Regions from separate parts of the Shewanella sp. SM23 genome, predicted to be linked through region 2. Evidence: predicted binding sites of a transcription regulator. Region 2 holds the regulator's gene; the other holds the start of a gene.
The links. The regulator LexA, encoded in region 2, represses DNA repair genes until DNA is damaged. The targets are predictions, from matches to a motif close to TACTGTATNNNNATACAGTA.
Positions count from the first base shown of each region.

Region 1: the regulator LexA is predicted to act here: its motif matches at 2,265-2,284, upstream of L5L98_RS03660 (YebG family protein).

Region 1 is NZ_JAKKRM010000002.1:113,115-117,548, reverse strand. It holds gene prc (carboxy terminal-processing peptidase) at 1-539, opposite strand, end outside; gene proQ (RNA chaperone ProQ) at 568-1,197, opposite strand; gene L5L98_RS03665 (GAF domain-containing protein) at 1,478-1,936, opposite strand; gene L5L98_RS03660 (YebG family protein) at 1,954-2,253, opposite strand; gene L5L98_RS03655 (paraquat-inducible protein A) at 2,460-3,092, shown strand; gene L5L98_RS03650 (paraquat-inducible protein A) at 3,094-3,711, shown strand; gene L5L98_RS03645 (PqiB family protein) at 3,698-4,434, shown strand, end outside.
Region 2 is NZ_JAKKRM010000009.1:174,888-179,321, forward strand. It holds gene coxB (cytochrome c oxidase subunit II) at 1-532, opposite strand, end outside; gene L5L98_RS13195 (cell division inhibitor SulA) at 936-1,448, opposite strand; gene lexA (transcriptional repressor LexA) at 1,445-2,065, opposite strand; gene plsB (glycerol-3-phosphate 1-O-acyltransferase PlsB) at 2,226-4,434, shown strand, end outside.

The DNA of each region.
Region 1 (4,434 bases), on a different contig from region 2:
GTGAGTTTAAGATTTAGTGCATCGTATTTAACACGTTGACGCCATAACTCATTAATTTCTGTCTGGTCTTTTGGCCATGCGGCCTCATCGCGGTCGTACTCATAGGCATCACCGGGCGCAGAAAAATCCATCTCTTTATCTAATAGAGATAAAGCATAGACAAAGCCTTCATAGCGGCGCTTTTGGACGATATCAAACATTTTATAGGCAGGCTCAAGTTCACCAGAACTAAGCATGTCATCGAATTGGGTAGCATAAGGTTTAAAACTATCGACATCCGCTTGGGTTAACACATTGCGGCGATAATCCAACTGCTGCAGATAACGATCAAAAATTTGCGCAGAAAAGGCGTCATCGAGATTGAATCTATGATAGTGCGAACGAGTGTATAAGTCCGTTACCCTTTTGCTCGCAACCTTATGTTGCGCTTCCTGCTTGAGAGTGGGTAACTCGCTGATTTGAATCGTGGGTGGTACGGCCCAAGCCGAGAATCCGACAAAAACAGTGGCGATCAAGGTAGCCAAAGTGAGTTTTCGCATCAACAAGTTACTCCGTTTTAATAAATGATTACAGCAGGATATGTTCTGCTCTAACTTTAATCGTTAGGCCACTATCAAGCTGAACATGAATATCTTCCTTGTTAATGTCAGTAATCACACCGGCTACGGGTGTCATACCTAATTTAACATTGACGCGTTGTTTTTTCGTTAAATCAGTCAATTGTGCTTGAACATAATTGACGACTGGCGCTGCAGCTTTTGGTGCAGGCTTAGCAGGACGCTCAGTTTTAGGACGCTGAGGAACGGCCACCTTTTTAGGTGCTTTCTTCGCCGCAGGCTTAGGTGCAAGTGCTGCACGTTTCGCTTTGGCCTTATCCTGACTCTCTTTCAACATGGCTTGAGCATGATCAATGTGCTCTTGCTCTAACTCGCCGCAAGGTTCGCCATCCAGGTTTACGCGTTGTGCGCCCGCTTTAACGCACTTTAAATAGCGCCAGCTGCTGGTGTAACGTCTCAAGGCAACTCTGAGCTGAGTTTTACTGACTTTAGAATCATCAGCCAACCTTTCAGCCAAATCTTGAAACAATCCGATTTTTAATGGCTTAGTTTCACCTTCAGCAATAAAGCACAAAGGAAATGTTTCATACAAATACGCCAAAATTGCATTGGTGTCGGTCAACTTTTCTGTTGATTCCATCATTACTTCCACAGTCAAAAAGGGACATCGATTCGAGGTGATATATATCAGCTTCTTACATGTCGTTTATCTTCGTTAAACTCAATATTGAGTCAACGTACAAATTAGCATCCTAGCCGCGTTTACTAAAGTTAAAAAATATACCTTAACAAATTTTGTCAGCTCAAAACACTAAGCTTATTCATTGCATGCCAATCAAACCAGCTTAATGCGTGCAGGCGCATATTATAAGGCGCACGCCACCGATTGCGACTATGAATTATGCGTTATTGTACGCAAATTAATCAAATAGGCAGTTTTCAAAACTTTTAACCAGTAATTCCAGCCCCTTTTGGTCTTCTTCATCGAAACGATCGAAGATAGGACTGTCAATATCGAGCACGGCAACCACGTTACCTTGCGCACGAACTGGCACAACGATTTCAGAATTACTGGCAGAATCACAGGCAATATGACCATCAAATTGATGGACATCGGCCACTCGCTGAGTTTGATTAGTGAATGCTGCTGTACCACACACACCTTTTCCTAACGGAATGCGTGTACAAGCCACTTTACCTTGAAACGGACCAAGAACCAGTTGTTCACCACGCATGACGTAGAATCCCACCCAGTTCAGCTCAGTTAAATTATCATTGAGCAAGGCTGAAAAATTCGCCATCGCCGCAACAAGGTCATCTTCCCCTTCCAACAAGGCCAAGGCTTGACGGTTAAGTGACTCATAAAATTTCGATTTCATTACATTTCCTAACAATTTTATTCTGCTGCTTCGGTCTTTTTAGCCGCTTTTTTCGCTGCAGGCGGATTCGTTGGCGTACTATTAACCTGAACGGCGCCTTTAAGCAAGTTCGTCAGCTCATCTTTATTGTTAGCAAAATAGAATGCGAGCTTTTCGCCCACACTTTCATCTATACCCAAATCAGCTTTTTGAATGAAGGGGATAAGGTTATCGGCGATATCGAGCATCTTATCGTAGGCATCAGCCTCCTTCTTAGATGTGAATGTCATCTTTTCAACCCCTTCTCTGACCACGACAAACTGCGTTATTACTGCCATGACTGCCCTCGCACTGTTTTTATATACAGTAACTAGAGTGACATAGATTGAACTTGTGATGCAAGTGTTCTGATTAATCTGATATTATTAGCGTACTTTCGTTGCCAAGATTATAAAGCGCTAGACGTGGCTGAACAGCTAACTAGCACGACACTTTGCACCGTTCTCGCTGTTATTACTCCTATTAGGCTAATATATATTTTTATATGCATGAAAACGCAGCAGAAAATTCAGTAACCCTATGCCGCTCCTGCGATTTAGCAGTCCGCAAACGTGCCTTGCCTAGCGGCGTTAGAGCAATCTGTCCTCGTTGCAGCACTGCACTTTATGACACGCCATACTGCTCCGTGAATGGTATGTTAGCCCTATGTATTTCGGCATTAGTGTTTTATTTCCCTGCTAATTTTTTACCCGTACTCGAGATCCACTTTTTCGGCAGTATTCGTACTACCACGGTTTTCCAAGGGGCATTTGCAGTATTTGACCAAGGCTATTGGGTTGTAGGTGTCGCCGTACTTGCCGCAGCTGTGATAGGTCCAGGCTTATTACTGTTATCGATATTGACACAGATTTTAATTGTGAAATGGGGATTGAGTAGCCTTTTTTGGCGTAACTCATTGAAGCAGTTGTTAAAATTTCATGGCGTCTTATCGCAGCTCACTATGCTGGAAATTTATGTGATCAGCTTCTTAGTTTCATCATTTCAGCTATCTGATTTTTCGGACATTTATTTTGGTATGGGCACATTTTGCTTCACTATGCTGTTTCTCGTGACCTTGTTTCTACAAAGAGAATACGACTTAGAACATATGTGGACGTTATTGGAAGGTCATAGCTGATATGAAACAACAAGGTAAAGATATCGGCCTATGTCTCTGTAAAGTGTGTCGCCAACTCAACAGCAGTGAACTCACGCACTGTCAGCGCTGTGAAACTGAGTTGCACGTCAGGGACTATTCCAGCCTGCAAAAAAGTTGGGCTTTGTTGATTACTGCTGCCATCTTGCTGGTGCCAGCCAACATTTACCCTATTACTATGCTGACCAATCAAGGGCAAGTGCGGCACGACACCATTTTTTCAGGCATTTTGCATTTAGTGCATTCAGATATGCTGCCTATTGCCATCATAGTGTTTACCGCCAGTATTTTAGTACCATGGATTAAAATCATCGGCTTATCCATTTATCTGTGTGCGATCAGCTTTGACATTCCGATTTCAAAAAAGAAATTGATGGTGGGTTTTCACATCATCGAATGGATTGGCCGCTGGTCAATGCTCGATTTATTTGTCATCTCAATCACAGTGGCATTAGTGAACATGGGACAATTACTCGACGCGAAACCTGCGCCTGCGGCTACCGCATTTGCCTTGGTTATTCTGTTAACTCAGTTAGCCGCAAAAGTTTTAGACACTCGTTTACTCTGGGATCGATTGGAACCTCAAGATGACACAAATTGAATCGCCGAAAGTTGTAAAGAAAAAACTCTTTTCGCCCATTTGGCTGCTTCCTATTGTCGCGTTGGCATTAGGTGCTTGGCTGGGCATTAAGAGCATTAAAGAATCGGGGGTTGAAATTCAAATTCACTTTCCGAGCGCCACTGGGATTGATGTGGGTAAAACCTTAGTCAAATACCAAGGTTTGACTGTCGGTAAAGTTAAAGACATTGGCATAGATGAAGATCTCAAAGGCGTGAACGTCAAGGTCATGATGGACTACCGCGCTAAGCCATTCTTGAATAAAGAAACCCTCTTCTGGCTTGTCACACCTAAAGCAAGTATTACAGGTGTTGAAGGCTTAGATGCGCTGTTTTCGGGTAACTATATTGCCATCCAACCAGGGAAAGGTAATGCCTCGACCTTTTTTGAAGCAGAACGCCAACCGCCGCCGATGCAAATCGGCTCAGAAGGTGTGATGGTCGAATTGACCTCCGATAAACTCGGTTCGCTCGATGTTGGCTCGCCAATATTTTTCCGCCAAATCCCTGTGGGTAGCGTGGTCAGCTATCGTTTAGATGGCAATCAAAGAGTCATTATCAGCGCTTTCATTCAAGAGCAATACGCGCGATTAGTGAAGAAAAATTCTCACTTTTGGAATGTTTCTGGCGTCAAAATTGATGCTTCACTAACTGGAGTTAAAGTCAGTTCAGAGAGTTTGGCGTCCATTCTGGCTGGCGGCGTGAG
Region 2 (4,434 bases):
AGCGGATTTTGCGGTTTATTGGTAGAACGAGCGGTTTATCGACTTCCAATAGATAGTTTTCACCCTTGGTTTCGGTGCCTTCGATTTGTGCTCTGGGTGTTGTCAGTATGCTATAAAAATCAATATCTTGATCGAAATAGTTGTAATGCCATTTCCATTGGGAACCCGTGACTTTTACGGTGAGATCGGCGTTGCTGGGATCTTCCATTGCGATTAAAGTTTTTGTCGCTGGAATCGCCATTAAGATCAAAATGATAAATGGCAGAATCGTCCAAGCGATTTCAACTTTAGTGCTTTCGTGAAAGTGGGACGCGACAGCGCCTTTGGATTTTCTGTGGTTGATCATGGCGTAAATCATGACGCCAAAGACCACTAGGCCTATTGCGCAGCAGATATACAAGATGGTCATGTGCAAGTGATAAACCTTGCCACTGATCTCGGTCACGCCAGGGGTCATGTTGAACCGCATGTCCGCGGCGGTCAACGGTGGTGCGAAAAGCACCACGAGTAAACAATACAACAATTGCTTCACAAGACTTCTCCTCTGCCAATTGCGAATAGCAACTACAAAGAAGAGCAACACAGTAAGTCTCAACTCTATGCAAACTCTTCAGTTCCCAAAAAAGCTTTTTTGACTTCAACGTGCGTTGGCGGCTGTTACTTTTAATCAAGTATTGTTACTGCTGGTAATTAGCCACGCTGGCACATACTGCTGAAATAAATCTGTTCTCTATTTTTAGTGGCGCTTCGAGTTCGATAAATACTCGATTCATTGACCACGGAAGGTGATATATCATCACCGACTTAACCAACCATACTTGCTGTTTAAATATTGATCAAGATCACTTATTTATCTAATTATCTGAAAAATTGCCAAAAAAAAGCCTCACATTCATAGGTGAGGCGGCTTTCAAGGTAAAAAATTAAATGAATATTTAATGTACAGCGCTAAAAAAAGATTGCTGACCGAAGAGATTGCCTTGCTCAATGCGTACGTCGGCATGTAAGTGACTGTTTACGTCTTCAAGCACTATGCCCATAGCTCGGGCACTTTTAGCCACGATTTGTAGGCGTCGATTATCCCGCGCATCTAATGATTGAGTCCAAGTAATGACTGCACTGGACGTACCACTTGTCAGGGCTTTCTCCATCGCCCACAGGGTTTCGACTTCATCTTTAGCATGTACCAGCAAAACTCTATCCATACGCACACCTGCGCTGGCGAGCATTTGCTTGTAGCCAATACTTGGAGGGTTGATGAGCACTAACCAACGGCCCTGTTGGCTTAACTGAGCGAGTTGTGCACTCAGATGAATTAATTCTTGGCGACCTTGAGTCTTAGTTGGCATACAGGCGATAGGCGCATGGTGCCAGTCATAGTCGGCATCACGGACTTCATCGAGCCACAAGCCCGGATGGCGGGGGGCATTGCCAAGTAGTTTATTCATAGCCAATCTCCATTACGGATCACACCGACGGCGAGTCCTTCAATTGTTAAACTTTGGAAGCCTAAATCCACTTTAATCGGGGAGTAATCTTCATTTTCGGCATGTAGATAGACCACATTACCTTTTTTTTCGAAACGTTTAACAGTGACATCGTCATCGACTCTAGCGACAACCACTTGACCATTCCTAGCTTGTTCTACTTTATGAACTGCCAGCAAATCACCTTCGAGAATGCCGATATTTTTCATGCTGTCGCCCTTTACTCGCAGTAAAAAATCGGCGGCGGGATGGAACATGCTTGGGTCGACTTGGTAGTACTGTTCAACATGTTCTTGGGCGAGGATAGGTTCACCCGCGGCCACTTGGCCGATGAGCGGTAAACCTGTTTCAGTCAAATCTTCGATTTCCGCAGGTAGACGAATGCCCCGAGATGTGCCAGGCATGATCTCAATGCAGCCCTTTTTCGCCAACGCTTTAAGATGTTCTTCAGCCGCATTGGCGCTCTTAAAACCTAAACGGGTTGCGATTTCTGCCCGAGTGGGTGGCATGCCAGTATCGGCAATATTTCGTTTAATTAGCTCTAAAATTTCAGCTTGGCGTGGCGTCAAAGGTCTCATGGTGTTTCCTGTTTTTCTATACAGTTACTGTTAGTATATACAGTATTATTTGCAGCGCAAGTATTAACCACTTTTTAGCTATGTTGGAGAGAATTAGCGAATATTGCCCATAGTCTGGTATTCTATCGGGCTAGTAAACGCACTTAATTGCATAAGAATAATGCCTAAACACGACTCTCTTTGGTTGAAATCATTACGTTGGATCCAAAAACACTTAGTGCACACTATTGTGGTGCCTCAGGATCCCTTTGCCGATCTGAATCTGGATGCTTCCAGACCCCTTGTTTATGTGATGAAAACAGAATCCCTCAGTGACATAGCTGCTTTGAGCGAAATAACGGCTAAGTTAGGTTTACCAAGCCCTTATGAGCCTCTAGTGGCTAATGGTGTGACTGCGCCTCGGGTTGTCTGTCTTCAAGGACGTAAGCCACTGTTTGGCGAACGTGCTGGTAATGAGCCTTTCCTCGAATGCTTTATGCGTTTGTTAGCCGTGCATAAGGAACGTCCTGAATTAGATATTCAACTGGTGCCCGTGAGTTTGTATTGGGGTCGCACGCCAGGGAAAGAAGACGACACTATGAAGGCGGCCGTATTTGAGCGGGAAAACCCGACTTGGTTGCGCAAGTGCTTGATGATTCTGTTCTTAGGTCGACATAACTTCGTGCAGTTCTCGAATGCCGTATCCCTGCGTTACATGGCTGACGAACATGGCACCGACATGGGAATTGCCCATAAGTTAGCACGGGTTGCGCGCGTGCATTTCCGTCGTCAACGTAAAGTAATGACAGGGCCTGTGCTGCCAAACCGCCAAGCACTGTTTCATTCGTTGCTCAAATCTGAGTCGCTGCGCAAGGCGATTCAAGAAGAAGCGGCCAGTAAAAAGATTTCTGAGACCCAAGCGCGCGAGACGGCTATTGAGTACCTCGATGAAATCGCTGCCGATTACTCAGACAGTTTAGTGCGTATTGCCGAGCGTTTCTTAACTTGGCTGTGGAACAAGCTTTACAGCGGGATCAACATTAAAGGCGCCGAGCAAGTTCGCCAGCTGCACCACGATGGCCACGAGATTGTTTATGTGCCTTGCCATCGCAGCCACATGGATTACCTGCTGTTATCGTATATTTTGTATTATCAAGGCATGGTTCCGCCGCACATTGCTGCTGGCATCAACCTCAATTTCTGGCCCGCGGGACCTATGTTCCGTCGCGGTGGTGCCTTCTTCATCCGCCGTAGTTTTAATGGTAACAAGCTGTACACCGCAGTATTTCGTGAGTATTTAGATCAGCTGTTTGCTAAAGGTTATTCGGTGGAATACTTCTCCGAAGGTGGCCGTTCACGTACTGGCCGTCTGTTGGCGCCGAAAACCGGCATGATCGCCATGACGATGAACAGCGTACTGCGCGGTATTGAACGTCCTGTCACACTTGTGCCAGTGTATTTAGGCTATGACCATGTGATGGAAGTAGCGACTTACCATAAAGAGTTAAGCGGTAAGAAAAAGAAAAAAGAATCTGTGTGGCAGGTGTTCGGTGCCATTCGTAAATTAGGTAATTTCGGCCAAGGTTATGTGAATTTTGGCGAGCCTATTACCCTGCAAAATTTCTTAAATGAGCGTGCGCCAAACTGGCGTGCTGAGTTGGCCGATGATCCCGAGCAGAAACCAAGTTGGTTAACGCCAGCGGTAAACGTGCTGGCTAATCGGGTGATGACGCGTATCAATGATGCCGCAGCCGCGAGTTCTGTGACTTTGACTAGCTTAGTTTTACTGGCGACAGATCAAAACGCCTTAGAACGTAGTCTGCTGGAGCGTCAGCTTGATTTGTATCTGACCCTACTCAAAAAAGTGCCTTACACTTCTTATACATCTGTTGCCGAAGGTGATGGTAAGCATTTAGTGCAGCAAGGTTTAGAGCTGAACAAGTTTGTTGTTAGTGCCGATCCTTTAGGGGAAATAGTGTCTATCGAAGCGAGTCAGGCTGTGTCTATGACTTACTATCGTAACAATATCATTCACTTATTTATTGTTCCTTCATTAATTGCGAGTTGTTTAACCCACAATGAACAGATCCTGCGCCAGCAAGTGGTTTCAATCGTTGCCGATTTTTATCCACTGCTGAAAGCCGAACTCTTCATGGGAATTAAAGACTTACCAGCCTATGTTGAGCAAGTACTGGATTTCCTGATTGGGCAAGGTTTAGTGGTTGAGACAGATACTTTAGCTGTCGTGCCTGAGCACTCAAGCCAATTATTGTTGTTAGCCAGTTCAGTGAGCGAGACTCTGCAACGCTACGCTATTATTTTCAATCTGTTAGCGAACAGACCTAAGATGGAGCGCTCAGAACTTGAGTCTGAGAGCCATTTACTCGCCC